DNA from 2 places in the Ferdinandcohnia jepli genome. Region 1 is predicted to be linked to the other one. Evidence: riboswitches for the same ligand, from Rfam matches in the RefSeq annotation. Region 1 holds a riboswitch; the other holds the start of a gene.
What was found. A riboswitch is a leader RNA that binds a small molecule or an ion and turns the genes downstream of it on or off. The one in region 1 is predicted to bind cyclic di-AMP.
Positions count from the first base shown of each region.

Region 2: another riboswitch for cyclic di-AMP. It lies ahead of AB3M96_RS06380 (potassium channel family protein); the one in region 1 lies ahead of AB3M96_RS20790 (dicarboxylate/amino acid:cation symporter).

Region 1 covers NZ_JBFOKR010000024.1:9,711-26,422, reverse strand. The annotation lists gene AB3M96_RS20875 (acyltransferase) at 1-45, shown strand, start outside; gene AB3M96_RS20870 (DegT/DnrJ/EryC1/StrS family aminotransferase) at 42-1,148, shown strand; gene AB3M96_RS20865 (Gfo/Idh/MocA family oxidoreductase) at 1,145-2,092, shown strand; gene AB3M96_RS20860 (glycosyltransferase) at 2,125-3,051, opposite strand; gene AB3M96_RS20855 (glycosyltransferase) at 3,397-4,401, shown strand; gene AB3M96_RS20850 (tetratricopeptide repeat-containing glycosyltransferase) at 4,398-5,498, shown strand; gene AB3M96_RS20845 (hypothetical protein) at 5,787-5,909, shown strand; gene AB3M96_RS20840 (S8 family peptidase) at 6,065-7,396, shown strand; gene AB3M96_RS20835 (DUF421 domain-containing protein) at 7,650-8,516, shown strand; gene AB3M96_RS20830 (hypothetical protein) at 8,599-8,826, shown strand; gene AB3M96_RS20825 (YjcZ family sporulation protein) at 8,929-9,060, shown strand; gene spoVIF (sporulation-specific transcription regulator SpoVIF) at 9,221-9,475, shown strand; gene AB3M96_RS20815 (hypothetical protein) at 9,628-9,870, shown strand; gene AB3M96_RS20810 (YetF domain-containing protein) at 9,884-10,558, opposite strand; gene AB3M96_RS20805 (GNAT family N-acetyltransferase) at 10,727-11,152, opposite strand; gene AB3M96_RS20800 (YjcG family protein) at 11,160-11,675, opposite strand; gene AB3M96_RS20795 (alpha/beta hydrolase) at 11,805-12,530, opposite strand; gene AB3M96_RS20790 (dicarboxylate/amino acid:cation symporter) at 12,656-13,885, opposite strand; cyclic di-AMP (ydaO/yuaA leader) riboswitch at 14,035-14,183, opposite strand; tRNA gene AB3M96_RS20785 (tRNA-Val) at 14,351-14,423, shown strand; gene AB3M96_RS20780 (hypothetical protein) at 14,592-14,792, shown strand; gene AB3M96_RS20775 (DoxX family protein) at 15,101-15,607, shown strand; gene AB3M96_RS20770 (M20/M25/M40 family metallo-hydrolase) at 15,766-16,712, shown strand, end outside.
Region 2 covers NZ_JBFOKR010000005.1:24,441-41,152, reverse strand. The annotation lists gene AB3M96_RS06420 (cell wall hydrolase) at 6-446, shown strand; gene AB3M96_RS06415 (FAD-dependent oxidoreductase) at 603-2,168, opposite strand; gene AB3M96_RS06410 (hypothetical protein) at 2,472-2,978, opposite strand; gene AB3M96_RS06405 (cation diffusion facilitator family transporter) at 3,460-4,353, shown strand; gene AB3M96_RS06400 (amidohydrolase) at 4,398-5,621, opposite strand; gene AB3M96_RS06395 (VOC family protein) at 5,747-6,160, opposite strand; gene AB3M96_RS06390 (RNA polymerase sigma factor) at 6,251-6,916, shown strand; gene AB3M96_RS06385 (TrkH family potassium uptake protein) at 7,035-8,357, opposite strand; gene AB3M96_RS06380 (potassium channel family protein) at 8,414-9,067, opposite strand; cyclic di-AMP (ydaO/yuaA leader) riboswitch at 9,225-9,365, opposite strand; gene AB3M96_RS06375 (hypothetical protein) at 9,624-9,770, shown strand; gene AB3M96_RS06370 (manganese catalase family protein) at 9,876-10,730, shown strand; gene AB3M96_RS06365 (IS1595 family transposase) at 10,907-11,935, shown strand; gene AB3M96_RS06360 (hypothetical protein) at 11,971-12,429, shown strand; gene AB3M96_RS06355 (DUF817 domain-containing protein) at 12,498-13,304, opposite strand; gene AB3M96_RS06350 (MFS transporter) at 13,572-14,795, opposite strand; gene AB3M96_RS06345 (ROK family transcriptional regulator) at 14,832-15,842, opposite strand; gene AB3M96_RS06340 (FAD-dependent monooxygenase) at 16,577-16,712, opposite strand, start outside.

The sequences.
Region 1 (16,712 bases):
AAACGGCTAGACTCATGTAATATTGATAGGGGAAATGAAGAATGAAAATACCAATGGTTGATTTGAAGGAAGAATTAAAAGTAGTAGGAGACAGTATAAAAAGGTCAGTGATGGAAGTCATTGATAGCGGTTCTTATATACTTGGAGAAAAGGGAAGATATTTTGAACAACAGGTAGCTAACTACCTTGGAGCAAATTTTGCAGCAGGAGTGGCGAATGGAACAGATGCGCTTCTTCTTGCTTTAGAGGCACTTGATATAGGACCAGGAGATCAAGTAATAACGACTCCTTTTACCTTTTTTGCAACAGCAGAAATGATTGCAAGAGTGGGAGCAATACCAGTTTTTGTTGATATAGAACCAGAAACCTATAATATGGATCCACAAAAAATAGAAGCAGTTATTACAGAAAAGACAAAAGCCATTATCGTTGTACATCTGTTTGGAAAAGCAATAGATATGTATTCAATAAAGGAGATTGCAGCAAAATACAACTTGAAAATTATCGAGGATGCAGCCCAGGGAATCGGTACCGTGTATAACGGAGAAAAGGTTGGTCAGATTGGTGATATAGGAAGTTTTTCTTTGTTTCCATCAAAAAATTTAGGTGCTTTTGGTGATGCTGGAATAGTCGTTACAAATAATGTAGAAATGTATGAAAAAGTATGCCAGCTAAGGAATCATGGTAGTAAGGAGCGATATATCCATTCATATATCGGAGTCAACAGTAGATTAGATGAAATACAGGCTGCTATCTTAATAGAAAAATTGAAACTGTTAGACACCTTTTTAGATCGAAGAAGAGAAATAGCAAATAATTATACAATTGAAGTTTCAAACATCGTAAAAACTCCTCCAATTATCCATGATCGTACCCATACATTTCATCAATATTGTATTCAAACGGAGAAGCGTGATGAGCTTTCCAAATTCTTGAATAAAATGGGGATTGCTTCTGCCATCTACTATCCCATTCCACTGCACTTACAAAAAGCATTCCAGTATTTGAACTATCAGAAAGGAGATTTTCCAATAAGTGAGAAAGTGGCGAATGAAATACTCGCTCTCCCTATTTTTCCTATGATGAGTGAATTTCAACAAGAGTATATCATCTCAGCTATTAAAGAATTCGAGGGTGTTACAAAATGAACGTAGTAAAAATAGGAGTTGTAGGTGTAGGAAACATGGGTTCTTATCACTGTCAAAAACTAAAAGGTATGAAGAATGTAGATCTTATTGGCGTATATGACCCGGATTTTCAAAAAGCAAATACAATAGGTAATAAGTTATCGGTAAATGTATATCCAACCTACCAAGAATTACTAATGCATGTTGATGCAGTCATTATTGCTGCACCGACAAAATTCCATTTTTCCCTAGCTAAAGAGGCCATACAATTAGATAAACACTTATTTGTAGAGAAACCGATTGCTGTTTCTCTTGAGGAGACTAGCAAGCTAAAAGAATTACAAAATAAAAAAAATATTATTTTACAAGTGGGACATATCGAAAGGTTTAATCCTGTTGTTGGCCAATTAAAAAAGCTTGTGGAAGAGGATCAAATTATTTTTATGGAGGCTAAACGGTTAGGGTTATCTAGTAGAATTAAGGATGTTGATGTTGTTTTAGATGTCATGATTCATGATATTGATATCGTACTTAGCCTCGTTCGTTCTCCCATTATTGATATATCGGCAGCGGGAGTCTGTTTTAATATGAAAGGTAATTATGACTATGTTACAGCACTTCTTACCTTTGAAAACGGGATAATCTCTTCCTTAGTAGCAAGTAATATCTCACATGAAAAAGAAAGAACGTTAATTATTACAGAGAAAGAAAGAATGATTAAGACAGATTATTTATCTAGACAGCAATTGATAGTAAAAAATACAGCTGCTAATCCAATTTGTAAATCTGGATATCCAACTGAATTCTTGATGGAGAAAATAGCCATTCAAATCGCTGATCCTCTAACACAGGAATTAGAACATTTCGTAGAGTGTATTCAACATAACAAACAACCGGAAGTAAGCTTGAAAGAAGGTGAAGCGGCTTTGGAAGTGGCCTTGAAAATAAAGTCTTGTTTACAATAAAAAACAACCAATTTAAGGATTGGTTGTTTTTATTATTTTTTTCTACCTAAAATTTCCTCGATTTTTTCAACCAATTGTTTCGCTCTCACTTTGGTTGAATGATGCTCACGTACAAAATCATAGCCCGCATCTACAATTATTTGCCGCTCTGTCTCATGTTCGAGATAATATTTGGCTTTTTCATAAAAGTCATCTTCATTGATATCAATAAAATGTTTGCCTGGTATAAAACCTAAATCTTCGATCTCGTTAGAAGTAGGGGCAAGAAGAAGAGTACGACAAGCCATTGCCTCATAATATTTTTTTACAGGATATTTGTGAATGGAGTCGCAGGTAAAAAAAATTTTTGCTCTATTAATTAATTTTGCATAATTTTCTCCAATTAATCTTCGTTGTTCCTCAGTTTTACTAAAACTTTTATATCCAGGGTGCCTTGAACAAATAAATCCAGGTTCATTTTGCATTTTTTTTAGTATCTTTTGTCGTAGAGGATATACATTATCAATTTTACCAAGTAGTAGGTAGTCAATGTCTTTTTCTAAATTGTAATCATAAAAAATTTTGGTGTTTACATGGTGAGGAAACCACCACATTCTATCTTGTAGGCTTGAGTAGGTTTGTAGGAATTTATCTCTGATAATAGGAAATACGTATTGGATATTGTTATTTCGAATGAATTTGCCCCGCCCACCTACATTTCTATGAAGATCCTCACAGATTAGTGCAGATGGAATATTTATAGTGTTAAAACCTGATATATTTGGAGATGTTGACTTGTCCACATCATTAATTAATATAAAATCGGGCTTTTTTGGTAGTTGAGATACTATCTCTCTAATATCACCTGGAGTAGACCAGACTGTTAGATTTGAAAGTTTAGTCAGTTCTTGAGAAAGATAGAATGGTGCCTTGTTAAGGTGATGTTCTCTGTCGTTTGTAATAAATAATATGTTTAACATTAATATCCGCCTTCCAATATTATTAACGTACTTCTGTATTGATATGAAATTAGTATGGCGGACGTGTGGTCGAGTGCATAGATGAAATAAATATCCGCTAAAATTAACCTATAGACAGTAGACTATTTGTCCTTCAAACAAGCACTTCAGTAGTAAGATAGAATATTATACTACTGTTAATCCATTTGAATAATGTTAAAACCATAATTCTGAAATTAGGTGATAAAACTATGCTTGTTCATTACCATATAGGTAGAAGGGTGAGAGAAAAATACGATAAAATTTTACCTGTCTTATTTAGAAAAAAAATAAATACCTATAAAAATGTTATATTGAGTGATGGAATTGGATAAGAAAAAAACTCGTATTGCAATTTATGGAATTTATAAAAATGAAGAAAAATTTATTAAGAGATTTTTACATTCAGTCAAAGATGCAGATGAAGTTGTTCTTTGTGATACAGGATCAACAGATAGTACAAATGAGATTATTAAAAGTTTTTGCAAAGAAAATTCTACTTTACGCATATCTATCTACAAGATATGTGTATCTCCTTGGCGCTTTGATGATGCCAGAAATACTGCGCTTTCTCTGATCAGTTCTGATATTGAGATTTGTATATCATTAGATATTGATGAGTATTTAATGGATGGATGGAAGGAATGCTTACTGAAACATTACGACCCTACTATTACAAGATATTTTCATAAATTCAGTACAATTTGGCCAAATGGTGGGGCTAGTCAGCATTGGCACGAAAGGATACACAAGCGAATTGGGTATCAATGGAAGCTTCCAGTACATGAGATACTTGAATATAACGGTGAAGAGAAAATTAAGAGACTATCTGATTTTTGGATTTATCAAAAACCAGATACTGAAAAATCTAGATCTAGTTATCTGCCTCTCCTAGAACAATCTGTAAAGGAGCGAAACGATGTATGGAAATCCTGGAGTTTCCTTGCGGGAGAGTATATTAGAGCTAGGAAATATGATAAGGCAATTTGGGCAACCGATGAAGCGTTAAAGATAGAGGACAGCGATAAAGGGTATCTTCATAAGCTAAAATATATTATTTATAAATCTCAGAATAAAATAGATTTGGCTTTGCATGAGCTAAACCAAGCTATCATGTTCTTACCCATTAGAAGAGAAATAAGATTTGAAAAAGCTAAGTATTTACACCAACTTGGTAGAAATCTAGAAGCGTTTTTTACGTTAAAAGAAGCTGAAAAACTAAATCGCAAAATTACAGACTATCATTTTAATGAATCTGCTTGGAATGAACATTTTGTTCAATGGAAAGAAAAGCTCCTAGAGCTTGCAAAAAAAGAAGGTCTTGAACTATGAACAATAAATTAAAGATAGCAGTTTATGCAATTTGTAAGGATGAAGAGCAATTTGTAGATAAGTGGATGGACTCTATGCTTGAAGCTGATTTAGTAGTTGTGGCAGATACGGGTTCTACAGATAATACTGTTGAGAAGTTACGAGCAAGAGGTGCTCTCGTATATTCAATTAAAATTAATCCCTGGAGATTTGATCTTCCCCGAAATATTGCGTTGAATTTTGTTCCTGGGGACTTTGACGTTTGTGTGAGTACTGATTTGGATGAAGTATTTGAAACTGGTTGGAGAGATAAACTTGAAAATATATGGAGAGATGATACTACAAGAGTAAACTATATGTACACGTGGAAATTTAATCCTGACGGAACGAGGGCTACAACTTTCTGGAGAGGAAAAATACACAGTAGACACGGGTATAGATGGGTACATCCTGTACATGAAGTATTGTACTATTATGGGACAAAACCTGATAAGACGGTATGGGAAAGAAGCATTCAACTAAACCATTTTCCTGACGAAACAAAATCGAGAAGTCAGTACCTGTCGCTTTTAGAATTATCAGTTAAAGAAGACCCTGACTATCTAACTAATTTGTTTTATCTAGGACGTGAATATTCTTATTATGATAAGTGGGATGAATGTATTGAAACACTACAGATCTTCTTACAAAAGCCAGAAGCAACTTGGAAAGATCAACGAAGCGCAGCAATGAGGTTTATTGCACGTTCCTACAAGGCTAAAGGTAATCTTGGAGAAGCAAGAGCGTGGTTGTATAAAGCAATTGCGGAAGCAAGGCATTTACGTGAACCATATATAGAGATGGCTCAATTAGCACATAAAGAAAAAGATTGGCCAACAGTGTACAACATGGTTGAGAATGCATTAAAGATTAAGGAGAAAAAAGCTAGCTATTTAACGGAAGGATTTGCTTGGAACTACACTGTATATGATTTAGGAGCGTTAAGTTGTTATTACCTAGGGATGCTTCAAAAATCATATGAATTTGCGAAGAAGGCAGTTGAAATGGATTCGGGTAATCAGAGATTAAAGGACAATTTAGATAGAATAAAAAAATCATATGAACATTCTTTGGAATAAAGCTAAAAACTATCAATAAATGATAATACCAAGAGGGTGTTTTGAAAGGCTTTAGCTTTTGAACCCCTCTAATTTTGTATAAAAAAATACCCTTCTGATTTAAATGAAGAGGGAATTTTTCCTTATGTATCGATATTATGGGGAGAAAGTCTTTTAGTTTATGATTGATACTTATAAGTTTGTTGTGAGGATCCGGTTACTGGATTCTTCTTCGACTATATTAATGATCCTCAACAATTAACAATCGGTACAGTAGGGCAACAATTACAAAACTTTACCAATGCTACAGTGCAAGATGTAGGTGAGGGAATAGTACGTTTCGAAAGACCTAGTGGAGATGCATTCATTTCCTCTTGCTTCATTCAAAGAATCATTCTTGAAGGTCCAGGTAACGGCAGTAGTGAAGGTTAAAAAATCTGATGTCATTCTTGAATCCTAGTAGGATAACATACTAGGATTCAACTTATTTTATATTTAAAACAGGCAAAAAACCTCGGACAAACACCGCTCCAACTTTCTCTTACCTTACATATTCTATTTTATAGGAAAAATAGGAGGTGAAAGAAATGTTTGGATTTTCAATGGTCCAATTTGCAAGAAACTATGGCTCCAAGATGGATAGTAATCTACGAAAAAACCTAGTAAATCTATATCGCCCTTTTAAGTGGACACCATGTATCTTTCATAACACGCTTGAAAAAATAATAAAGAAGACGAGAAAGTTTGAGGTCATTATTGAGTGTGCAGACCAAAAGGGAGTTCATGAGAGTGTGAAAGCGGTGATGGACCGACACTACGGTTGTAAGATTAAACATGAATTTAAGACAATTGATAGTTGTTCAGCGACTGTCACTGCAGCAGGTTTAGAAGAGCTTCTACAAACATGTTCAACTGTTAAGCGTGTTTATTTAAATTCAGAAGTAAAAGCCTTACTCAATGTAGCCACACCATCAGCAAGAGCTGATCAAGTTGTACGAAATGGGTCCAAGCTTACCGGTGATGGAGTAACAATTGCTGTTATTGATACGGGAATATACCCTCATCAAGATTTAGAAGGTAGAATTATAGACTTCGTTGATTTAGTTAATAGTGATCCTAACCCGTATGATGATAATGGACATGGAACACATTGTGCTGGAGATGCTGCCGGAAATGGTGCTGCCTCTGGAGGAAAGTATGTTGCTCCGGCACCCAATGCGAATGTAGTAGGGATAAAGGTTTTAGATAAGCTGGGTTCTGGCTCGTTAGATACTGTCATGCGTGGAGTTGAATGGTGTATTCTCAATAACCAGGATGCAACAAAACCTAGAATAGATATTATATCAATGTCACTCGGTGCGTCTGCTCAACGGCTAAACAATGAAGATGCAGACCCGATGGTCCAAATTGTTGAAAAAGCGTGGGACAGTGGTATTGTAGTTGTTGTAGCTGCTGGAAATGAGGGTGACGAACCAAATACAATTGCTAGTCCTGGTATTAGCAACAAAGTTATAACGGTCGGTGCACTAGATGACCGTAATACACTAGACGGCCGCATGGACGATGCAATTGCACAGTTCTCAAGTAGAGGCCCAACTTTTTACAATGTTCCAAAACCAGATATCGTTGCACCGGGAGTCAATATTATTTCATTACGTTCACCAAATTCATACCTTGATAAGTTTCAGAAAGCAAACCGTGTGGAACAGAACTACTTTACGTTATCAGGTACTTCCATGGCGACACCAATTTGTGCAGGAGTAGTGGCTTTAATGATTGAATACAGAAAGAAAAACAATCTTCCAGTGAGTCCTACTAATATAAAAGGAGATTTATTAAGTGGAGCTGATAAATGGAAAGGGATTGATTATAACACATATGGCGCTGGCTATATAAATGCACAAAACGCAATAAAGTAGAAACTGTAAACCAAGGGTAATTCCTTGGTTTTTTTGCAGATAGGAAAAGCTTAAAATTCTTTCCCTATCTGCATAAGTGCAACTACGCCTCTGCTGTAGTCTATAGGCTCGGCAATCGCCGAGTTTTCTAAATTTATTTTATAGTGGAGACGATAGGAATTTTTATACGTAGACTATGAATTTGATTAATGGAGATAATTGTAATATAGATAGGAAATTACATGTTCCACATATTCTTGCTGAGGTGAAAGGCATGCCGAATTGGGTCGAGGTAGGTATCAGGTCATTTTCTGTAATAATTGGTTTATTTTTAATCATGAAACTCCTTGGTAAAAAACAGCTTGGAAGGCTGTCTTTTTTTGAATACATTTTAGGTATTACCGTAGGAAGTATTGCCGCAGATATATCAATGGATATTGAATTAGATCTTGCTTCAGGAATCACAAGTATCCTAATTTGGCTCTTAGTTCCATTGGCCATATCACTTATATCTTTGAAGAGTAAAAAATTTAGTGACTTTGTGGAAGGAAAGTCTACTGTGTTTATTAAAAATGGCAAGATACTTGAAGATCATCTTGCTAAAGAAAAATATACAGCAGACGAATTGTTAGAACAGCTACGGAAAAAGAGGGTATTTCAAATTGCTGATGTTGAATTTGCTGCTTTAGAACCGAGTGGAGATATAAGTGTACTTTTAAATAGGAATAAACAACCTCTTACTTTTGGTGATATAAATAGTAAACCAACAAAAGGGGGAGAACCGCAAACCGTAATTATGGATGGGGAAATTTTAGAAGAGCCATTGAATACTATAGATTTAGACAAAAGTTGGCTCGAAGGTGAACTCCGAACAATGGGTATTAAAGCAGAAGATATCTTTTTGGCCCAAATAGATCAAAACAATCAAATTACTGTGGATTTATATGATGACCAAATCATAAAACCAAAACAAACTGAAAAGCAGCAATTAATCGATTCTATTAAAAAGTGTAAGACTGAATTTGAAGATTATATCCTTAGAGCAGAATCAGCCGAAGTAAAAGAGATATATAGTAAGCATGTCAATGAATTGAATTTAATTGAGAATTCCTTAACTCAGATTAATAAGAATAAAACGTAGAAGACAGGCTCAATACGTCTGTCTTTTTCATTTTATAAAAAAGAGGAGTAGTGGACGTTGTGAAATATTTAGAGGTGATGAGATGAGTAAATTCGATAAAGAACTAGATCGTTTTGTTTCTGACTATTACAAAGACCATGATGAGGCAAAAGGAAAGCTTGATAAATGGGCATCTAAAAATGAAGAGGGACTAAAAAAACTTGATCAGCAAAGCGCAAGCTTCGAAAGGGACATTGAAGCAAGATTTGACCAGCTCGATAAGTGGTTAGCAAAACAACAACATGAACACGAGAAAACCTTTGGGAAATAACTATCTTACTTAATTTCCGCATATGTCCTGTGCTCTTGTCCTCACACATTTCGACTATTAAACATATTTTATAATGTACTCTTTTAAGAGGAGGTGCTAAATATGGGCTACGGATATGGTGGTTACGGCTATGGCGGCTATGGCTACGGCGGAGGCTACGGCGGTTCAACTTTCGTGTTAATCGTTGTGTTGTTCATCCTTTTAATTATTGTAGGTGCTTCTTTCTACAACTAATCACTGAATTAGAAACCCTATAAAGTACGAGTCTTAGGGCTCGTACTTTCACTTTTCCAGCAACTATATATAAGCAAAACAGTTTTACGAATTACCTGATATTCAGCACCACTTACAGTAAAGGGTCATAGAATATAACACAATGTAAGGAGGCTCTGAAATGGATAATAACTTCTTTAAAAATATTGAAAAGAAAACTGGCGTTAATATGCAGGATGTATTTCAACTAGCAAACTCTTTGCAAAATGCAAATTTTAAGGACGAAAAAACAGTAAGGTCAGTCATTAGAAAAGTTTCTCATATTGCCAACAAACCTGTTAATAAACAACTTGAAGATAAGATTGTACAGAGTATTGTTAATGGTAATGAGAAAATGGACTTCGGTACTATTGCAAAAATGATTAATAAAAAGTAGTGAGTATGGTCTGGCGAGATATGTCAGGCCTTCTTCATTTAGTACCCCAAAAATGGGAGGGGTTGTACGAATTCTATAGTAGACAATACATATTAATGTATCCCTTACCATAATTATTTAGTAGACAGTATAAGACAGGAGTGCGGATTATCATGGGTTATATTTTACCAATTAACCATGAACAATATACACAGTACGTTAATAGATCTACATCTTATAAGACCAATCAATTTAGGCTTCATCACGTTAACCCTATTACCTTACATACTAGTGTAAAAAATCAATATGAACGTATTGATACAAGATTGCCTCAAAGAAGGATTCCTAAACCAAACAATGAGAAAGTTCGAGCACAAATTACAGGTCTTGGCTTATTATATGATGCAACCATATAAAAAAGAGGCCGGGCTAGTATGTTTGTATATACAAGCCGTCCTCTTCAAGCCACTCTGCAATTAATAAATCTTTATAACTATTTACTCCTTTACTTCGAAGTTCAGAAATAAGCCACTCCTCAGTAAATCCACTTTCTTTCAAATTTTCATTGATGATTTGTCCATCACTAATAAGCGTTATAGGCAGCCTAACTTTTTTCTCCTCCATATTATAATCTTGGCGAGTTGGTTGTTCATAAGACGACTTCTTTAGCACACTAATTGATCCATCCGTTTCAAGAATAGCATATTCCACTTCTCGGATAGAAAATACATTCTTTGAGCGTAGAAGATGTTGTAATTGATTAATGTCAAGTTTGTTCTTTTTCAGCTTTTCTTTTATAATTTGTCCTTTATGTATAATAATTGCGGGTTTTCCTTCAAGATAAGGTCTTGTAATTGCAATTTTTTGGGTGATTACCTCAATAATATAAATTAAAACTCCCCAGATTGTAACGGCAAATAAAATTTGTAAAACACCTATTTTATCATCAAAAACAGCATTTCCAACTAGTTCACCTAAAACAAGTGCTGAAATAAAATCAAAGGGAGTTATTTGCGTAATTTGTGTCTTTCCAAGAATTTTTGTAAGGATGAGCAGTCCTAATAGACCACAAACTAAATCTAATACGATTCTAAAATAATCCATCACTTCACCCCATTAGTAGGATGACCATGTGTATTTTTTTTATCCTAGGAAACGTGTTTTTATATACTGAAAAAATGATTAGGAGTTTTTTAGAAGGATGATTGTGGAATTGGAAAAGAAGCGTAGTTGAAAATAATGGTGGGACAAGGTATCTGCCCCTTGTCCCATTTAGTTTATTTCTTTTGTCATGGTCACGTGTGGAATTCCAGCGTCCATGAATATCCCTGATACTGTTTCGTAGCCCAGTTTTTTATAAAAGGTTTGTGCATGTGTTTGGGCATTTAGTTTTAATTTTTTTAAGCCGTGTTCTTTTGCCAGGTCTTCAATTTTAGTCATAATAATGTTTCCTGCACCTTTTTTGCGGTGAGAGGCAAGAACACAAATCCTTTCGACTTTTCCAAGCCCATCAACCTCACGAAAACGGCCAGCTCCCACAGGTTCTCCATTGTCATAAAGTACAATGTGAGTCGCACTGTCTTCGTATTGGTCAATTTCCTCTTCCATTGGTACGTTTTGTTCATCAACAAAAACAATTTTTCTTACAGTAAATGCATCATCTTTTTCTTTGTTGTTTGTAACGATTTTTGCTTCCATTTGAAAATTAACGACCCTTTCCTAAACGAAATGTTTCATATACTGTCCAAGACCCATTTTCTAATTGATAAAGCAAATGGAATCTGTCGATCTCTTCTTCATGTTCAACCTTCAGCATTCTAAGTTGTCCATACACGTCAGAGTGTTCATCACTAGAAAGCTTTTGACCAATTGTAATATGTGGTACATATGCAAATTCAGGTTCTTCTGGAAAAAAGTCAGAGTGAAGTGCTTCGTGCAATTTAAGTAACTCACTGTTTGGGTCAACCTTTAAATAAATAACATTATTAACCGGATAAAAGGAGCTAACCTTTAACACCTTCAATTGAAACGGATTAATTTGGTTTGAAATTTCCTCAAGTTTGTTAGAGATATCCTTAATTTCCACATCAGATGCGTCGAATGCATTCTTTAATGTCAGATGTGGTGGAATTAACGCATAATGTGGATCATAACGTTTACGATAAGAATTTGCGAAATCTTGAAGTTGTTTGGATGGAAAGAGTGCAATGCCGTACTTCATTTGTAGACCCTCCTTGAGAATATGTATTGATAAGCTAATAATGTTAACTCGTGTTAGCCTACTACCAAAAATAGTAATTCCATTATACCAAAGTTTTATAGGTGATAATATATTTGAATAAGCTAAATCTTACATTTTTAACATATAGGCTAGAGCTCTTGGAAGATCTGGTTGCCAATATGTCCAAGTATGTGAACCGTCAAACTCCTCATAAAAATAAGGATACCCTTTTTTACCGATAACTTTTCGCAGTTCCCGGTTCGGAGTCAAGAAGTCAGAAACCTCACCATTCGTTGTTTTAACCTCTGTTTCGCCTGTACCAATTACATGATAAATTTCGAGTTGAGACCCTTGATAGTGTTCGACCTTCTCTAAAACTTCATCATCCACATAAGGAGATTGAAGGATAACTTTCCCGAATGTATTTGGATATTCGAGTGCTGTTAATAGTGAAATAGTAGCTCCGAGGGAATCACCAATTAACGCTCGACCTAATCCTATTTGGTAAGTAGGAAACTCACTATCCAGGAACGGTACAAGTTCTTCACCAAGAAAACGTTTGTACATTTCGTGTTTTTCGCCTTTGGGATGATACTTTTCCCGACGGTCAGCAACACTTTTATATGGCACACCAACAATAATCGTATTATCAATTTGATTAGAATGTAGAAGGTCGTCAGCGACTCTGGCCATTCGCCCAAGGTTAAAATAATCTCTTCCATCCTGCGCAATTAAAACATTGTATTTATAGAGAGGTGAAAAAGCAGCGGGTAAATAAACGATAAGTTCAACTTCTTCATGTAATATCTTGCTATGTATAGTCATTTCCCTAACAGTACCTTTATTAACACTCATAATTTCTAATCCTCCAACCTGACTTGAAATCTAGTAAAACTCATATTGTTATTATAACGTATTACGGTATGTTTATTTAAATGAAAAAACGACAGGGGAGAACCCTGTCGTTACATCCATAATTTTTAAGCAGTTTGTTCTCCTGAATGTTTCTTTTCTGACTCAGTTACATAAACAGCACATGCAGCATCACCTGTAATATTAACCGCTGTACGAGTCATATCAAGTAAGCGGTCAATACCGATAATTAACGCAATACCTTCTGCCGGTAAACCAACAGATGTTAATACCATTGCAAGCATTATTAATCCAACACCAGGAACGCCTGCGGTACCGATACTTGCAAGTACGGCAGTTATAATGACCGTAATAATCTCGACCATAGAGAGATCTACTCCCCATGCTTGTGCAATGAAAATTGTCGCTACCCCTTGCATAATGGCGGTACCGTCCATATTAATCGTTGCACCTAAAGGTTGAACAAAGCTACTTATTGGTTCTGGCACCTTTAGATTCTTTTGGGCAGTTTCCATTGAGACTGGTAAGGTTGCACTACTGCTTGACGTACTAAACGCAACTGTCATCGCAGGTGCAAAGCCTTTGAAAAATTCAATTGGATTCATTTTGCCTAGTAACGCGACTGTTCCTCCATATGTTATGAAAGCATGAATCAGTAAAGCGCCAAGAACGACTAGGAAATATGATAGCATTGCTTTAATTGCATCATAACCTTGGCTACCAATTGCAGTTGCAATTAATCCAAATGTACCGTATGGAGCAACCTTCATAACAAGATTTACTAAATACATCATGATTTCATTTGCCTGCTCAAAGAGATTTAGGATCCCTTTCGTTTTATCACCAAGTACTGTTAGAGCCAATCCCACAAAAATTGAAAATGCTATTATCTGTAACATATTCGCTTGTGTCATTGCTTCAACAGGGTTTGTCGGGATAATGCCCAGTAAGGTCTCCATAATAGGTGGTGCTTCTGTCTGACCTTCATATTGTAAGCCTTCAGTTTGGAAGTTACCGCCTGCTCCAGGCTGAATAACAGCAGCTAAGGACAAACCAATAATTATTGCGATAGTGGTTGTAACTAAGAAATAGCCAATCGTTTTAGCACCAATTCTTCCGAGCTTTTTGGGATCACCGAGACCAGCAACTCCTAGAGTAATAGAAATGAAGACTATTGGAACAACAAGCATTTTAATAAGATTTAAGAAAATTTGTCCTAGTGGTTTGAATAGCCAATAATTTAAATCCTCGAATAAAGCCGGTGAAGTAAGATTAAGAATAAAACCAACAAGTGCACCTAAACCTAAACCGAGTAAGATTTTTTTCGTTAGTGACATAAATTACCTCCTCTTAAAAAGTAGTTTTCTATTTATCCTGGCAGCATAAGGTAAGGTAATGACAGCATTTTTTCGTAGCGGAGAAAGTTTTAAGATACAAAAAACCACGAGAGTAGGCTCGTGGCTTAAATAGTCAAAAAAATGCAGAACTATGCTCTCTCCAGATGCTTACGAGGTTAGCTGTCGGATTCGGATGAAGAGTTTCTCCTACCTTTATAAAAAAGGATTCACCCCGAGTGCCCTTATGCACGTTATGGTTCCCCCGTTTCCCAAATTGGGAATTCAGCGAATATTAAATTGTGCTTTGCCTTAGTAATATATTTATAGCTCATAGAAAAGCTTTATGTCAACATTTTAACACTTTTTCGCAACCAATGGTGTTGTTAATATTTCCCGTAGACTCACTATTGTTTATTATTGACAAACTAGTCATTCGAAGGTATATTATGAATAATTCTTATATACGATTCCGTAGCTCAGCTGGGAGAGCGCTACCTTGACAGGGTAGAGGTCGCTGGTTCGATCCCAGTCGGAATCATCTAATTTAAAGGCTACAATCCCAAAGGGTTGTGGCCTTTTTCCATATAACAAAGTCTGAAATAATAAAAAGGTAGCTGGGTGTTTTACTCATTTTTATACGTTAAAGTGTCCCATAGACAATTTCATCATATAAAGACAGTAAAAGAGAATAAGGAGTGTTTAAAGTATGGGAGAAGTTGTGGGAATTGAGAAAAATATCAAGCAAAGTCCAAGTACACCTAATCAATATCAACCAAAAGAGTCAAACAAAAGATTAATTAAATATCGCTACGAAGATAACTACTCTAATTTGGTGAGGTATTACCAAAAGATAATGTTTGACGTTTATTATAATGAGTTTATGAAATGTCCTAAAAAAACAAATTAATAAAACTAAATAGAATTTGAACTGGAGATTCTTAGACTTATTTTTCAAGTCTTTTTTTTTGTTTTTACATAGCAATTCGAACAGGATAGTCAAATGCTTTTTTCTAAAAATACCCTAGTTATTCTCAGGAAAAAGGGAAGCTATCAATCAGGGAAAGAATGTCTAGAGTAAGGAAAAATAGCCAACATAGTTCAGGATAAAACACCTGCAAAATAAGGATGTTCCCCGATATTTTATTTTTCCTGTTAACACTATACTTACAGTATAAAGTAGTTAATCAAATCCTAAGGGATTGGGAGGAAAATAAAATGATGAATACATTTTTAAGAGAAAACAAAGTTGCAGCAGCTATTATGGTGTTTTTAAGAGTTTACTTAGGTTATCAGTGGATCACATCTGGTTGGGGGAAAATCGTAGGTGGTTTTGATGCAGGTGGATTTTTACAAGGGGCTATACAAAAGGCGACAGGAGATCATCCAGCAGTTCAAGGCTGGTGGGCTAGCTTCCTAGACGGATTTGCAATTCCAAACGTTGGTTTGTTCAACGTATTAGTACCTTGGGGCGAGTTACTAGTTGGTATAGCATTAATCTTAGGTTTATTCACAACCTTCTCAGCACTAATGGGTATTACAATGAACTTCGCGTTCATGTTCTCTGGAACAACCAGCACAAACCCACAAATGGTGTTACTAACAATTTTTATCCTAGTTGCAGGAAGCAACGCTGGTAAATTTGGTCTTGATTACTATGTAATACCTTTTGTTAAGAAGGTTATTGGTAGAAAACAAGACAAGACAGTGGCAGTTTCTAAATAACCATGTAATAAGAATGGACCCAGTCATGGGTCCATTTTTCGTGTTAGTTAAAAAACGTAGGAGCATGAATAGTAATCTTTATTTCATATAAAGAAAGTTGATATCTCCCGGAAGTTATTAGAAGATAAAATAAGACATAATTTAAGAGGAGGATATCTATGAATCAATCATCTCAAAACAGCCCAAGAGAATTTGTTTCCGATTTAACCTTACAAACAATAGAAGATCTACTAAAGGATGCGAAAGTTCAAGAGGGATTAGAATTCCTTAAACAAGATAACGAGTTTACGACTAAAGAACAAATTGAGATTACCGAAATCTCGGCACCAACTTTCGAAGAGGAAGAAAGAGGTTTAGATTATCAAAAAAGGTTAGTACAATATGGGCTAACAAATGTAAAAACAGATGATCAAGGAAATGTATTTGGTATTAGAGAAGGCTCTGGTAATGGCCCTAAATTAGTTGTCTGTGCTCATCTAGATACTGTATTTCCAGCTGGCACAGATGTTAAAGCAAAACATATAGATGGAAAAATTTTTGCCCCGGGTATAGCGGATGATGGTAGAGGGTTAGCTGCTGTTCTAACCTTGCTTAGAGCGTTTGAAAAAACGGGTATACATACTATGGGTGATATTATATTTGGTGCAACTGTTGGTGAAGAGGGATTAGGGGATTTGAATGGTGTGAAAGCACTTTTCGAAAATAACCAAAGCATTGATGGTTTTATATCAATAGAACCAGGTAGTCCAGAACGAATCACCTATCTTGCAACAGGAAGCCGAAGATATAGTGTTACCTATAAAGGGCAAGGTGGCCATAGTTTTGGAGACTTTGGTAAACCAAGCGCTATTCATGCATTAGGAAGGGCTATTTCTAAAATTAGTGACATTCAAACACCAGTAGAACCAAAAACAACATTTAATGTTGGAATTATTAATGGTGGAACATCCGTTAATACGATATCTGCAAGTGCAGAAATGCTGCTTGATTTACGTTCCACATCTTCTGAAGAGTTAGCAAAATTAGAAGAAAAGGTACTTACTATTATAAAGAAAGCAGCTGTAGAAGAGAATGAACGATGGGATTCGGACGAGATACAAGTTGA
Region 2 (16,712 bases), on a different contig from region 1:
TGAAAATGCCAAGAGTACAATATACTGACAAGGATATTGACTTAATTGCAAGGATGATGAGAGCCGAAGCCGAGGGTGAAGGTCGACTAGGCATGCTTATGGTTGGTAATGTAATAGTTAATCGACGAAAAGCAAATTGTTTGGATTTTAAAGGATTGAGAACAATACGGGATGTAATTTATCAAGTGCAAGGTGGAAATTACTCGTTTGAAGCAGTACAAAAGGGGAATGTTTTTTATAATCCTGCCAGAGAAATAGAAAAAAAACTAGCCAAACAAACCCTAGATTTCTGGAGAGAACATCCTTCCAAACATTCACTTTGGTACTTTAATCCGTATGGTGCATGCCCCCCTACATGGTACGATCAACCGTTTACAGGACAATTTAAACAACATTGTTATTATGAGCCGCAAGCTGGTACATGTGAAGGCGCTTATACCTGGTAATCTCCCCATATATCTAATAAGACTTCTAGCAACAACAATACTCCAAATAACACATTTAACAACCATTGATTACCGAGCTTTTAGAACTAGTGAGATAGGTAAAGATTTTTACAGCTCCAATGAAAAATGACGTGAAATATCACGTCATTTTTTTTACTAATAACCAGAATCTTCCGATGTTAAAACATCCAACATAGTAAAGTCATATTTTTGTAACGGTTTTTCTGCTGGCCCTTCTAGCACTTCACCAGTGTAGGAAAATCGTGATCCATGGCATGGACAATCCCATGATTTCTCCCCGTTATTCCACGCTACTTCACATCCAACATGTGTACAAGTGGTATCCACGATGAATAATTCTCCTGCTTCATCTTTATATGCACCCTTGCGATGCCCGTTTATAGAAATAACAGCACCTTCACCATTTTGTAATTCCTCCACTTTTTTATGAGGCATCTCCATTTTTCCTTTTATTAAGTGCTTAACTACATCCCCATTTGTAAGCAAGAATTGTTTTAAGCTAGGATGTGCATAGAAACGTGATGGAGAATACAAATCACGATACTGATTATTTCTTTTTAAAATAATATCTTTAAATAAAAGTGCAGCTACTGTACTGCTGGTCATTCCCCATTTCCTGTATCCTGTTGCCACTAATATATTAGGCTGGTCTGTAGTTAGTTCTCCTATATAAGGAATCTTGTCTAATGTTGTTAAATCTTGAGCAGACCATCTATTTATAATATCTTCCAACTCAAAGACCTGTTCACTGAATGTACCTAACCCCTCATATTCCAACATTGTTTTGGTTTCTTGTCCTGCTTTATGACCTCCACCTCCGATAATAACGACCTCCTCGCCATTATTAGATGCGGAACGCAGGGAACGTGATGGTTTATCTACACTAAGATACATTCCTTCCGGATATTTCTCCTTTGCTTTCACCGCAACTACATATGACCGATCTGCATACATTCTTGCGGAATATAACCCTAAGCCCTCATAAAAAGGAAAATGCGAACAGGATAAAACAAAGCCTGCAGTGACTCTGTTTCCATCACGAGTTAAAACTGTAGGCTTAACTCCAGGTTCCACATTAACAGCTACTGTATTTTCAAAAACCAACCCGCCTTTTTCTTTTATAATTTTTGTGAGATGGGCAAGGTATTTTACTGGATGGAACTGTGCTTGGTTTTTCATGACAATTGCATTTTTCACTTCGATATCAAAAGGTATACTATGTACTATGCCGCCGTCTATGCCTAACTTCTCATAAGCCTCAGCTTCAGTTTTAATTTTTTGCTCATACTCATCTGTAGTTGAATAAAGGTAAGCATCCTGCTCTTTAAAATCACATTCTATTTGGTGTTCTTCAACTGTTTTCTTAATAAATTGAAGGGCTTCAGTATTCGCTTCATAGTACAATCTGGCCATACTTTTTCCAAAGTTTCTGATGAACTCATCATAAATAAGATCATGCTGTGCTGTTATTTTTGCAGTCGTATGTCCTGTAGTACCATTAACTAAATTATTTGCTTCCAAGACGGCAACCTTCAGCCCCTCATTTACTAATACATAGGCAGAAGTGAGGCCTGTAATCCCGCCACCTACAATGACAACATCTACCTCAAGATCGTTTTCCAATTTTGGAAACTCAGGTATATCAATATTCACTCTCCAAAACGGCTCTACTTTTTCTGGTAGCTTATGTTCAGAAGTCATAAAAAAAGCCCTCCATTTCTTTAATCCAATACGTCATAATGTTCGTCACCATATTCGCCTATATTACATTCGCTGTTCAAAAAATAATTTTGACTATAGGATTTCCAATTTTTTACGTATCATTCATCGGTAAAGTGGTCTTAGAAAACTCGGCGATTGCCGAGCCTAAAGGTGACAGCAGAGCCGTAGTTGCACTTATGCAGATAGGAAAGAATTTATTGCTTTCCTATCTGCTAAAAAAAAGAATGAGCCTAGGTTAAAAACCTGGCCCATTCTACATTATTCAAACCAAAAACTTCACTTCTATTTAAAATCAGCTGGAGTTAATTCCCATACAAGTTTATTAGGGTTTGTTTTACCACCTAAGATAATCGTATATGTTTCCGACTCCCTCGCATCAAATATAACACTGCCAGTTACTGATTCGCCCTCTTTAATTTCTCCAGCAATCTGGGTGCCAAAACTGTATTCTTTACCAACAGATACATTGTTCCAGTTCACGACATCATCAACATAGATTTTAAATGGTAAAACATCCTCTATATTTACTGCTTTAGCAGCCCTACTCGTTACAGTAGCATTTGCAACAATATATGTTCCTCTTAAAGATTTTTCTCCATCTCCACCTGCTTCATACTTAATCTCGTCCAATGTTACCTCAAACTCACCTTTATCAGTTTTAAAAAGACCCGTTTCTCCTAGTGTTAGGACTCCATCCTCACTTACTGAGGCACTCTCTGAGTCACTGCCACAAGCACTTACTACCATTACTAAAAATAAAAGTACTGCAAAAAAACTAAACTTTTTCATTTCTTCATCCCCTTTTCTCTTTTTTATATTTAGTTTTAAAAACTAGCAACAATAATTGTAAAATCTACTTATCTCCAATAGAAATATTAATTGGATTTGGTATTACACGATGTACAACATTAAAATTATTGGGAATTTTTAGAAAACTATTAGCGCAATTACATCATGAACATACCTCCATATTTAATTTATAATTATTTCGACAAATCTTCTATAATTCCTTCAAACAAAACAAAATATTTTTACTATTTCGACACTTAAATATTTTTAATTAAAGATAATTAACTACCATCATTAATTAATAGATTATTCATCTAACTTTATCTATATTACTGATAATAGTTTTAAATTTATTTTTTCCTCAAGTAAACACTCTTTCCATACTGTTATTTTATTGCCTTTTCGAAAAAACGTTGCCGTAGACTAACACGAATTTGCTTTGTTACAATAAGGGTCGATGTGAAAATTCGGGGGAACTAAAATGGAGCAAAGATATAATGATTTAAAGTTAGGGGAACGTGGTGCGATAATAAGCATCGTTGTTTATCTACTATTAGCAACACTAAAACTAGTAATAAGCTATCTAACTGACTCTGAAGCATTGCGCGCAGATGGGTTTAATAATACAACTGATATAATTGCATCAGTTGCCGTATTAATTGGTTTACGGCTTTCTCAAAAACCGGCAGATGATGACCATCCATATGGACATTGGAAAGCAGAAACAGTAGCTTCCTTACTTGCTTCCTTTATCATGGTATTAGTAGGTTTACAGGTTTTATATGGTGCAGCTTCTTCTCTATTTGTTGGGAATGCTGAATCTCCAGATATGCTTGCAGCATGGACAGGAATTTTTTCTGCTTTTATTATGCTATTTGTTTATCAATATAATAAAAATTTGGCAAAACAGGTGAAAAGTCATGCAGTAATGGCTGCTGCAAAAGATAATCTATCTGACTCCTTGGTGAGTATAGGAACCGCAATTGGTATCATCGGATCTCAATTTGGGATGCCTTGGCTTGATCCTGTTACAGCAGTCATTGTTGGTTTACTAATTTGTAAGACTGGTTGGGACATCTTTAGAGAATCTACACATTATTTAACCGATGGTTTTGACACAAAGGATTTAGATAAGTATAAACAGACAATACTAAAAGTACATGGGGTATTAGAAATAAAGAATATAAAAGGAAGGACCTATGGCAATAGCAATGTTGTAGATGTTGTCATTTCAGTTCCCAGCAATCTAGATATAATTCAAGCACATGAAATATCTTCGAGGGTTGAAGATACATTAATCTGTGAACATAATATTTATGATGTCCATGTACATGTTGAGCCTATAATCACCGAGAGAACTAAGCTTGAATCATAAATATTGAAAGCAACGCCCACCGGGAGCGTTGCTTTTTTAACACTTTATATCTCCCCAGAAACAAACTTCCCATTAAAAAGTACTACACGTTTTGCCGCTCTTCTTGCAACTGCTTCGGCAGAACAACTCGAGTCAACAAGTACTATATTTGCATGATCGCCAACCTGTGGCCACTCACGGTTCCCGTCTTTATCTAATGGTGTAATGCCTCCCGTAATATACGCTAAAGATTGAGCGAGAGCAACTTCATCCACATGTCGGTACAGTTCTGCCAATCTGCCAACCTTTTCTAAGTTATCACCGTTACCAAATGGTGACCAATGATCTGTTAGACTATCCGTACCCAGTTCAACTTTTACCCCTTTTTCTCGAAGCATAGGTAATGGCATTATTATATTGCCGATTGGTACAGTTGAGGTTACGGCTATTCCAAGTTTTGCAAATCTATCAGCTAGCTCAGAAGCAGCTATTTTCGATTCTTCGGCAAAGCCAAATGCATGACTCACTGTTACCTTACCTTGTAAGCTTGCTTCTTCTGTTAAATCAGCAAGAAGATTCATCGTTTTTAATCCAATGGCATCTCTTTCGTGAAGATGAATATCGATTCCTGCATTTGCTTCAACTGCAAGTTCGACCATGGTATTTAATGATTTTTCTAGGTTATTATCAACACTAAAAGGATCTACCCCACCCACTATAGTAGCCCCTTGTTTCAAAGCTTGTCTCACTTGCTCTACCATATTTGAACGAAGAAGACCGTGTTGTGGGAACGCGACAATTTCAGATGTCATTTTTCCAGTAAAGGCATCTAACGCCAGGTTTGTCGCTTCTAAATTAGATAAACCAATAGCAGGATCAATATTACAATGGGTACGCACATGGGTCGACCCAAAACCAAGGATTGTTTCTAAAATCTTTTCGGCTCTATCCCTTGCAGTGGGTAATAATTTTGGAAGCAGTTCTTTTTCCTCAGCAAATTTATCCAAAATGCTTTTTGCCGGTTTGATCGCCTTCCAAGGTCCTCCATAATATGTTTTATCAATATGTATGTGCATTTCCTTAAAGGAAGGAAGCATTAACAATTCTTTCGTATTATACTTGTCGAGATTATCATTTAATTCCGTTTCTTCTGGAACTATACTGGCAAACCTACCATCCTCAATTTTTATATGACACACCTCTGTAATGGTTCCTGAAACGTGGTCGTCCTCGATATAATATCCTTTTTCTAAACGTACGTTTTTTAGCCAAAATGCTGAATTAGCCATTGCTGCATCCCCCACTAGTTGTTGATTATTATCTAAAATTAAATAATAGAATCACATCACTTATATGTAACCTGCGTCCAAAATAATAGTGGAAGCTCCTACTTGGTTACTTCCACTATTTTATATTATTTTAAATTATCTATATGGTAAGGTGAATCCTTTTCTTCACTTACTACACTAAACGAATTGCCATCAGGGTCGAAGAAATCAAACCCTTTCATCAGACCATAATCATGTATATCTGTTGTTTCAACTCCATTTTGTTTGAGCTGATCGTATACTGGTACAATTTGATCAACTACAAAATTATAATATACGTTTTTGTTTTTTCCTTTAGTTATAAATTCTGTTGGTTGTGGTTTTTCTACTTTTATTAGAGCAAGACCAACCGTCTCACCTTTAAAAACGTACCCTACTCCATGGTCTTCTCCGTTTTCCTGCCACTCATCTACTTTAGTTACACCCAGATTCAATTCATACCATTTTTTAGAACGCTCCAAATCTGTAACAGGAATAAAAATACTGCCTACCTTAAACATCCAAAATCACTCTCCTTATTCTTTGTTCCTCTACAAACGATTATAATTAAATAAAAGTTACATAATCTATAAAAATTTATTGGAGGAAAAATGGCTATTGAAATAAATAATATTGAAGAAGTTTCCTTAAAGTTATATGGATATTGCTTATCTTTAACTAGCTCAGAATGGATTGCCGAAGATTTAGTTCAGGAGACATTGATAAAATTTATTAAAATTAAAAAGGATGATCCAAATAGAAATATAAATCTTTCATTTCTATATAAAACAGCTAGGAATCTATTTATTGATGAAAAACGTAAAAAAACTGAAATTCCAACTTCTCCTAATGAATTATATACCAGTAGTTTTGACCCTACTGAATGGGATAGCTTACTAGAAATTTTAATTAGTACTCTTCCAATTCGCCAGGCTATGCTGTTAACATTAAAAGATGTTTTTCAATACACTTCTGAAGAAATTGCTGAAATGCTAAGAATCAGTAATACTTCAGTAAAAACGGCCCTTCACCGTTCTAGGATTAAATTAAAGGAAAATCATAACTCACCTATACATAATAACAATCAATTACTTACTCCTTCACTAATTAAGGACTTTTCGTTAGCCGTAAAAAAACAACAGCCTCTAAAGATATTTTATTATTATCGATTACTACAAACATCTGATTTCAATGTAAATAGCAATAGAAAGGAAGCATTACATACCATTTTTATAACGGACCCTGATGGGAATATTCTTCAAATATATTCAGCATAAATTACTAAGCATACCATTCAAAATGGAAATAATAGAAAAGCCCAATCCCTCTCTTTTCAGAGGGGTTGGACTTCTCCTAACTTTTTCATAACGACCATTTCAGTCACTAGCAACTCTATTACCCCGTTAGTAAATCCTCTTTCGGATATTTAATTTTGGATACACGTGGTTTCGATAAAGAGTAAACAAGTGTGAGAGGTCCAATATTTCCTAAGAACATAATAAATATGATAATTATTTTTCCTACCAATGTTAAGGAATACGTTAAGCCCATCGACATTCCTACTGTGCCAAAAGCAGAAACCACTTCAAATAATGAAACTAAAAATGGTGCATCCTCTGAGATTGTTAAGATAAATACAGCAAGTAGAACAAAAAAGAGGCTGATACTAGATATCGCCAAGGCACGAAAAACAATTTCATTTGAAATGGAACGATTTGAAATTACTACATCCTTTTTTCCTTTTAAAAAGGAAAGTACCCCAAAGACTATTACTAAAAATGTAGTTAGTTTAATTCCCCCACCTGTTGAAGCACTTCCCGCTCCAATAAACATTAAAATTACCATTAAGAATGCAGTAGATTCATCTATTGCAGCAATATCAATTGTATTAAAACCAGCTGTTCTTGTTACAACTCCCTGAAAATAAGCTGCCCATAGTTTATCAGACAATGTAGATAAACTCGCCAGAGTATTAGGGTTATGAAACTCTAATACAAAAACTAGTAACATCGCAACTACGTTTAAGACGACAGTACCAATTATCATCAATTTTGAATGTAACGAGAATTTTTTTAATTTCTTAGTTTGCCAAACATCTATTAAAACCGTAAAACCAATCCCACCAATAATAAATAAGGTTGTGATAACTGTGTTTACAAGCGGATCGCCAACATACCCCATTAAACTATCTGACCATAATGCAAAACCAGCATTATTAAATGCTGAGACAGAATGAAAAAGGCTGTAGTATAGCCCAGTTCCCCAACCATACTCTGGTACCCATTTAAACGCTAGTAACATCATCCCGATTAACTCAATAGTTAGAGAAAAGATAAACAAATACTTTACTAGTTTAATAATACCACCAATGGATGTCTGATTCAGAGCTTGTTGCACGATAATCCTGTCTTTTAAACTAATCTTTTTCCCGAGCATCATATAGATTAGGACTGCAAAAGACATAATTCCTAATCCACCAAGCTGAATTAAAGAGAGAATGACTACTTCTCCAAATGTCGTAAAAACAGCTGGTGTATCCACTACAATCAGACCTGTAACTGTCGCAGCGGAGGTGGCAGTAAATAATGCATCAATCCATGATATATACTCCGTTGTTGACAATGGCAATTTTAATAAACAAGTACCAATCATAATAAAAACAAAAAAGATTAGTATGAGCAGTTGATAAGGAGAAAGTTTAACACTCTTTTTATACATCATCTTTATAACGCACCTTTCGAGGCTAGTATTCTATTAAAAAAACATACTCGAACCTACATCGCTTTCTCCTCAAAACGTTTTATATCAATATTACTTCCCACCAAAACCAGAATATCTCCTCGACAGATGATATCTTCTGGTAATGGTGAAATATTTATATCTTCTCCTCTTTTAATAGCTAAAATCGTACATCCGTATTTTGCACGTACTTTCAACTCAATAATCGAGCGCTGATCAATTTTTGCTGTTGCAATCAATTCTACGATGCTGTAATCCTTTGAAAGCTCAATATAGTCAATAATATTCTCAGAATCTAGCTTATGAGCAACTCTTATCCCCATATCTAGTTCTGGTTGTATGACCCGGTCAGCACCAATCTTTTCAAGTATTTTTTGGTGGTATGAGTTTTGGGCTTTTACCCATACTTTTAGTCCCATTTCCTTTAGAAGCAATGTACAATGAATACTCGATTGCATATCCTCTCCAATGCCGACAATCGCAACATCAAAGTTCCGTATTCCAAGTGACTTTAATACATTTTCATCTGTAGCATTTGCCACAACTGCATTTGTAGAGTATGGTAACATCGTATTTATTTTATCATCGTTAGAATCAATCGCTAACACCTCATGACCTAACATATCCAATTCCCTGCATAACGCACTACCAAAACGACCTAAACCAATTACTACAAATTGCTTTCTCATAGCTGTCCTCATTTCTATCCTAGCACCAATATTCGAGAAATCGGCGATTGCTTATAGTTAAGCAAAAGCTTATTCGTTAGTTCCACTTATGCGAATTATCCCGCAAAAAAAGACCATCGCAAATAGAATGGTCTTAGGCTAACCTATGACCTTTCTCTCGACTTACATATAACGCTTACGAGGTTAGCTGTCGGATTAGGAATTGAGAGTATCCCTTCTTACTAAGTAAGATTCACCCCGAGATAGCATCGCTATCATAATTGGTTCCCCCGCTCATAAGATTCAGCGAATAAAAGGTGTTGGATATTTATTTTTAATAATTTAATAATCAAAATCTACTCCCGTTTTCGTTTGTTGTCAACATGTATTTTTATAGAATGAAACCTAACATTTCCATTTTGCTTTCATCACCTCCGATAATGTCTCTTACCTTACCTTGTACAATTTTTATAACTCCTCGACTTTACTAAGTTATTTTTACTTTTATCCTCCGGATAGATCGAGTAGTTTTTTGCAAATACTACCATTATTAAATTCGAAAGAGAGGAATATCTAAATGCAACAGAATCTGCGACCTAAAAAGAATTCGGGTTCAGCTTTCGCTGGTACTAATCCCCAAAAGGTTAAACAGGAAATTCAAAGAGATGTAAGCGAAGGACAAGGTGCGATGACTTCCCGAGAAGCAGGGGCAATGAAGGATTAAGAAAAAATTAGAAACAAAATATATGATAGCGGATAAAGCAGAGGATATTTTTGTATGGTTAATCAAATATTAACAAAGTAAAACAACTTATAAGGAGGTTAGCTCATGTATTTTTATAAGGAAGATTTGATTAATATGATTGTTCCTGATAAACCCGATCCTTCTGCAGCAAAAGTACTTCAAGAAACATTAGGTGGCCGTTTTGGCGAGATGAGAACTATGATGCAATTCTTCTTCCAAAGCTCAAATTTTAGAGGTAACCAAAAGCAGTACCGCGATTTAATTAGAGGGGTCTTCCTAGAGGAAATTAGCCATGTGGAACTAGTTCAAACTACAATCAATCAATTATTAAATGGTTCTGGAGAAGAAGCTGTTGGTGCAGGTGGTGATACAGGTGCTCCATTAGAGGATGCAATAAAACATGCAAATCCTCATCACTTTATTATGGGCGCACAAAGTTCGCTTCCTGTTGACGCTGCAGGAAATCCATGGAATGGAAACTATGTTTATAGTCATGGTAATTTGATTAGTGATTTACTTGATAATGTAGTTTTAGAATCTACTGGTGTTCTCCAAAAAACAAGAATATATGAAATGAGCTCTAATAAGACATTTAGAGAAACATTGGCTTTCTTAATTGTTCGTGATAATGCTCATCAAAATGCATTTGCAAAAGCTCTGGAAACCCTCGGTGTGGACTGGGCAAAAATCTTCCCAGTGCCGAATTATGATATTAACAAGTATCCGGAGTGTAGAAAATATGTTGAAATGGGCTTCCATAATGCACAATTTAATTTTAGATTAGATGAAACACTAATGGGACAAATCTTCCAAGGTGAATCCCCAAGTAGAGACGATGGTACTCTTCAAGTGGTACCGCCTCCAGCAGGTCATCCTGTTCCTGTGTTACCAGAAATGCCTAATGAACATAGCCCTGGTATACAAGATTTAAACAGATAAAAAAGCGTCAATCATTGACGCTTTTTATTTTGCTGCTCACATATATAATAATTACCTGCCTTACTTTTACGCGTTTTATATTTTTGGCTCTGTTAAAGGTAAATGTTGATATTTGAAACCTTCTTGAAATCTTTGTATAATTAGGATAAGAACAAACATTCGAGGAGGTCACAAGGTTGAGCAAAGCGTTCAGTAATCTATTAAAACATATCGACAAATTATCACACACAGAGAAAGAGCGTGTGTTTCAATGGGTAAAACGCTATGTTGAGCCTTCTTCCTCTGTTGGTGGTCGCCTAATTAATGAACTGAGAGAAACCCGTTTCAAAGAAGGTTTTCAATGCCCTCATTGTGCGTCTGAACATGTTGTTAGGTTCGGGAAACACAATGGTCGCCAACGCTATCGTTGTAAATGTTGTAGTAAGACATTTACTGATACAACTAATACAGTTCTTTATCGAACTCGAAAGGGCGATGAATGGATTACGTTTGTTGATTGTATGTTCAAAGGTTATTCCCTGCGAAAATCTGCTGAAATCGTAGGGGTTACTTGGGTTACACTTTTTTATTGGAGACACAAATTATTGAGTGCCTTAAAACAAATGGATTTTGAGCAATTTGAAGGTATCGTTGAAGTTGACGAGACCTATTTCCTATACTCCCAAAAAGGACAACGTGGCATTACTGACCGCAAACCTCGTAAGCGTGGTGGAAAATCCAAACATAGAGGCATTAGCCACGAACAAGTATGTGTTCTTGTTGCAAGAGACCGCACCAAAGCAACAGTATCAAAGGTCGCTTGTATGGGGCGTGTAGTGAAAACTAAAGTTGATAATATGATTGGCTCTAAACTGACACCTGACAATGTGCTTGTGACAGATGCTTGGAGAGCCTATAAAACCTATGCAAAGGAAAAAGGTTTAGAGCATTACCGAATTAAATCAGACGGTGGCAAACACGTTATTAAGGGTTTGTACCACATCCAAAATGTCAACGGTCTTCATTCTCGTATGAAACAATGGATAAACCGTTTTAAAGGCGTGGCTACAAAGTACCTTGACAATTACCTTGCTTGGTTCTTATTTGTGGATAGTCGAAGTAATGAAAGCACTAAACACAATATAAAAGAACTTTTATTAACATCATTTGTATTTGAAATGACGGATACTTATGATAGTTTGCGTCTTTCAAAATTCATTATCTAAATCTATTTATGTAAATTTATTAGGAGGTCTGTCCATTGAAAGTAGATACTTTGAATGTGAATTATCTAATTGACGGAAAAATCTCAGTCATACCAACAAATATGTTTTACGAACAATTAGATGAAGAAGAATTTCAAAACATTCGCTTTGAAGTCCAAGTGAATAATCACCAAATTCAATCTAAGTTATCCAGTTCTATTGAATATGCAGTAAAGTATTTACAGAAAGAACTTCCAGACAATATCAGTATCGCTTGTTGTCAATCTTGCCGACATGGTAACTTTAATCCATTCGGTGATTTAGAAAATGAGATATTCTGCTTAAAAGATAAGACTTTTCTCAATCGGGATGATGTGGTTGAAATCTTCTCCAAACAGGATAAATCTTTTGGTAGAAGGAGTAGAAAACTTCTTGATTTTTGTAAAAGTTATAAACCTATATCTGAGAATGAAAAATACACTTACAATGATTGGGGTTTAGAAGAATTATCTTAATTCAAATTACAAAAGTTAGGGAACCATTTAGGTATCCCTAATTTTATAATGAATATCAACATTAAAATTTAACACAGCCATATTTTTAAAAATTTGCTAGTACCTACCTCAGTTGAACTTTTTCCTTTAAACCTCTTTAATGTCGCTACGATAAGAAAGCTGACGATTACTAATAATAGCCAGGAACTTACTTTTCCTAGATGAACTAAGCTCCACGCATCGGTTTGGTTCGGATATTCCCAGGCTCCAAAGAACGTGGCAATGTTTTCAGCTACCCATATGAAAAATCCAATGAGTACAAAAGATAGTGCGAGTGGCATTCGGTAACGTGTTCCATTAACCTCATATATGACCCATGTTCGCCAAAAGACGATAATCACAAGGAAAGATAACCACCAGCGTACATCAATCCAATAATGGTGTGTGAAAAAGTTTAAATATATTGCAGCTGCAAGCGGTACTACCACTAAAAACGGTGGCCACTTAATCAGTTCAACATCTAAGCGTCTCCAAGCCTGGCAAAGATAACTAGCTACACTTGCGTACATGAACCCACTATACATAGGTACTCCATAAATTTTAAAATATCCTTCCTCTGGATAGGACCAGGAGCCCATATGCACCTTAAAAAGTTCAAGTGCTAACCCAATAAGATGAAACAATGTGATTACCTTTAGTTCATCCCCAGTTTCAAGTCCAGAACGCAACATCCACCACTGCATCAAAAGGCAGATAATGAGCAGCCAATCATATCTTGGCAGCAAAGGAAGTGGAAGGATTTTTGTTAATGCTAAAGACACAAAAATTACTACAGGAAATAAACATGATAGTGCCTGTTCCCACCCAAAATAAACAAGCTGTTTTAGCGATCTAATGATTTGATCCTCCCAGAGGTTATTCCTGAATGTTGACTCACGTTTCATAATACACCTCTTACTTGTTCTAATTGATTATATTTTACTTTATTATTTATTGTTTTACAATAAAATATTATTAATTTTAATTATATTATTGTTGTTTTAATATTTCTATAAAAAAAAGCATTTCTCATTCAGAGAAATGCTTTAATGTTTTATTAATACATTTACTATATTCTTTCGCTACTAGGTAGAAGTACTTTACTATTTTTGTTTAAATTTCCCCTACTCTTGAACTTGTAACTTTCTTATTAAACCTTTTTTCTTTAATAAACTATTAAGCTTCTCTGAGCTTAATAGCATTGCCGCGACAAAAATAACAACAATGATTGGGAAAATTCCTATTGTTACATACGATGCAATGAACCCAAGTAATGGAGGCACAAATGTACTACCTGTATATGCCATAGCCATTTGATATCCCATAATGGTCTGAGAATGCTTCTTTCCAAAACGTGTTGGCGTTTCGTGTAACATACATGGAAATATTGGTGCTAATCCTAGGCCAACCAGTACAAAACCTACTAATGAAAAAATTGATGGTAATGGTAAGATTAGCAGTAATGCCCCTGCTAAAGCGATAAACTGCCCCGTCCGGATGAGCGTACGATTAGTTACCTTAAAAGTTATAAATCCTGTAATAAATCTACCAATCGTTATTCCGCCGTAATAAAATGATACCCATTTTGCAGCAGTCGCCACGGGTAAATCCTTTACATTAACCAAGTAGCTACTTCCCCATAATCCTACTGTTGCTTCAACCCCACAATAAAACAGAAAGGAGAATAGAGCCAATTTTACCCCTTTAATTTGTAGGGGTTTGATATTACCATTTTCTTCATTTAGTGAGACGCTTTTTGATTCATTATGCACCTCGTTCGATTCGACACTATATATTGCAGTCACTTTGTTCCATAAAGGTAAAGTAAAAAACAAAATTACTACTAATAAGAATTGAATTCCAGCTATTGTCAGGTAGCCACTGCTCCAAGATGTTTCTCCTGATATAAACTGAGCCATTATAACAGGACCTAGTGTAGCTCCAACCCCCCAAAAAGAATGTAACCAACTCATATGATGTGCCTTATAGTGTGTAGCCACATAATCGTTTAATCCGGCGTCAATTGCTCCAGCACCTATTCCAAGTGGAATGGCACATAAGAAAAGCCAAATTATAGAAGGTGCAAAATAAAATCCTAGTAATGCTCCAGCAGTCATTAATGTACTTACAAATGTAACTTTCCCAGTTCCAAATTGTTTAAGAACCCTTCCACTAAATAAACTGGATATAATGGTACTGCCTGCAATCGTCATAAATAGTACCCCAGCAGTCTCAAGTGGGGCTCCAAAGTCTTTTTGCATCACAGGCCATGCTACCCCTAATAAAGAATCAGGTAACCCTAAGCTGATAAAAGCCAAATAAATGATTATTAAAAGTAAAGTTGCCATACTATCTATTCTCCCATATTAATTATTAATTTGAATTTATCTAGTAACTTGCGGTTTGTTTATCATCAGATTAAGACCAAGACTTTGCAAACCTATTAAATAGTCTTGTTTCCAATCACTAATTACTAGCTCCGGCAGATGTTCCGAGGGTATATATTTTGAGCTGCGAATTGCTATTTTATCTAATATTGCACTTTCAACATCACCACTACAGAAAATCATTTTATGTGGGTTAATGATTGCTACAAATGTGGCTACTAATCTACTAATTGCATCAATTTGAGAACCCTCTTTGATCAAAACATCTGCAGATGGATTTCTGTTTTCCAATGCTTGACGATAGTTTCGGTCATTATATTGAGGAACGAATGAAACCTCTCCAGCAAAAAAAGTACTTCCTCGTACCACATCTCCATTTACTAAAAATCCTGCTCCAGGACAATTTTGACCGGAATAGAGATAGATTAGCGATTTGTTATCCTTACTCCCGCTATTATTATGATATCCTAGCACAGCAGCATTCATATCGTTCTCCACAACAACAGGTATCGAAAATTGTTTCTCTAAGTATCCCTTTAAATCTATATTTTGAAATTGTTCATACCCTGGTATATAAAAAATCCGCCCACTATCAACAGAACCAGGAACACCAATTGCCAAAGAACTAATCTTAGGATTTGTTTCTAGTAAGTTATCTATATAGTTTGTTAATAGTTGTAAGCCATTGTCTTTTAGCACACTTGAAACGCTGCCTTGTTCCTTTATTTCTCCTACACAATTAAAAATTGTATAATTCGTCTCTGTACCTTCTAAAAAAATGGCAAGTCCAAGCATATGTTCAGGATTATATGTATATCTTTTTGCTCTTCTCCCACCACTTGATTCATCTAGACCCACTGAAATAATTTCTCCGTCCCTCTCCATCTGCGTTAGGAACTTACTTATCGTTGGAAAACTAATTTCTAATTTATCGCTTAGTTCTACTTTTGTTGCACTTCCAAGCTCTAAAAGAGTTTCGCGAATACCACTAAGGATAACCTTCCTCATAGATTTTGGAGTTGGTTTCACAAGCGTCACCACCTATAACATATACTTTTTAAAGATGTTTAATAAGTACCCAATAATAAACTTATTAAACATGTTTAATAAGTTCGATGCTATCATATCATATACAATTAGCCTTAACAATCACGATTTTTTAAAATTAGTGGGGCTTGTGGTGCTTTGTTATATGAAGTTTAACTAGCAAGCTCCTACAGATTAAAGTATAAAAGATTGTTGCTGAACATAGAAAAGACAGTATAAAACCCTCCTTCCAGTTTAGGCTTTAAAGCAACAAAATTTCCTAAACAGCCGTATAAAAAAATGGTACGTAGTAGAATTAGTCTTTCTAATCTCTATCACATTACTTTATTTGGTATCTTCATCGTTATTTATAGGTAGAATACCATTAGTAATCTTGTATAATACTTTACTCAGTATATTCATTATTAAATATAGGGTTAGATAAACAATGACGAAGAATATAATATATTTTATAATCGTATTTTGAAATTGTTCCGCACTCCAATTACCAAAGTAGTATATACAAATAAATGCTATAAAAATTGCTCCAATATATGAAATTGTTACACTTAAAATTTGTGGCTTAGTTAATACCTTTAGTGATACCTTTACTTTATTAAAGATACGAAGAAGTAGGATAATACTTATAACTATGCTTAAAAAGTGAAACATAAAGATCACCTCATGAATCTATTAGAGTATACATCTACAGCACTTCACTTTACTTTATGACCAAGAATCCAATCAAGTCTGTTAGTAATAAGTTTCTTTGGAATATTTTTAAGAACAATATTTCTCGCGTGTATAGTCAGAGGGTTCTCAAGCTGTACCATTCGTGCCATCTTTCTAGAT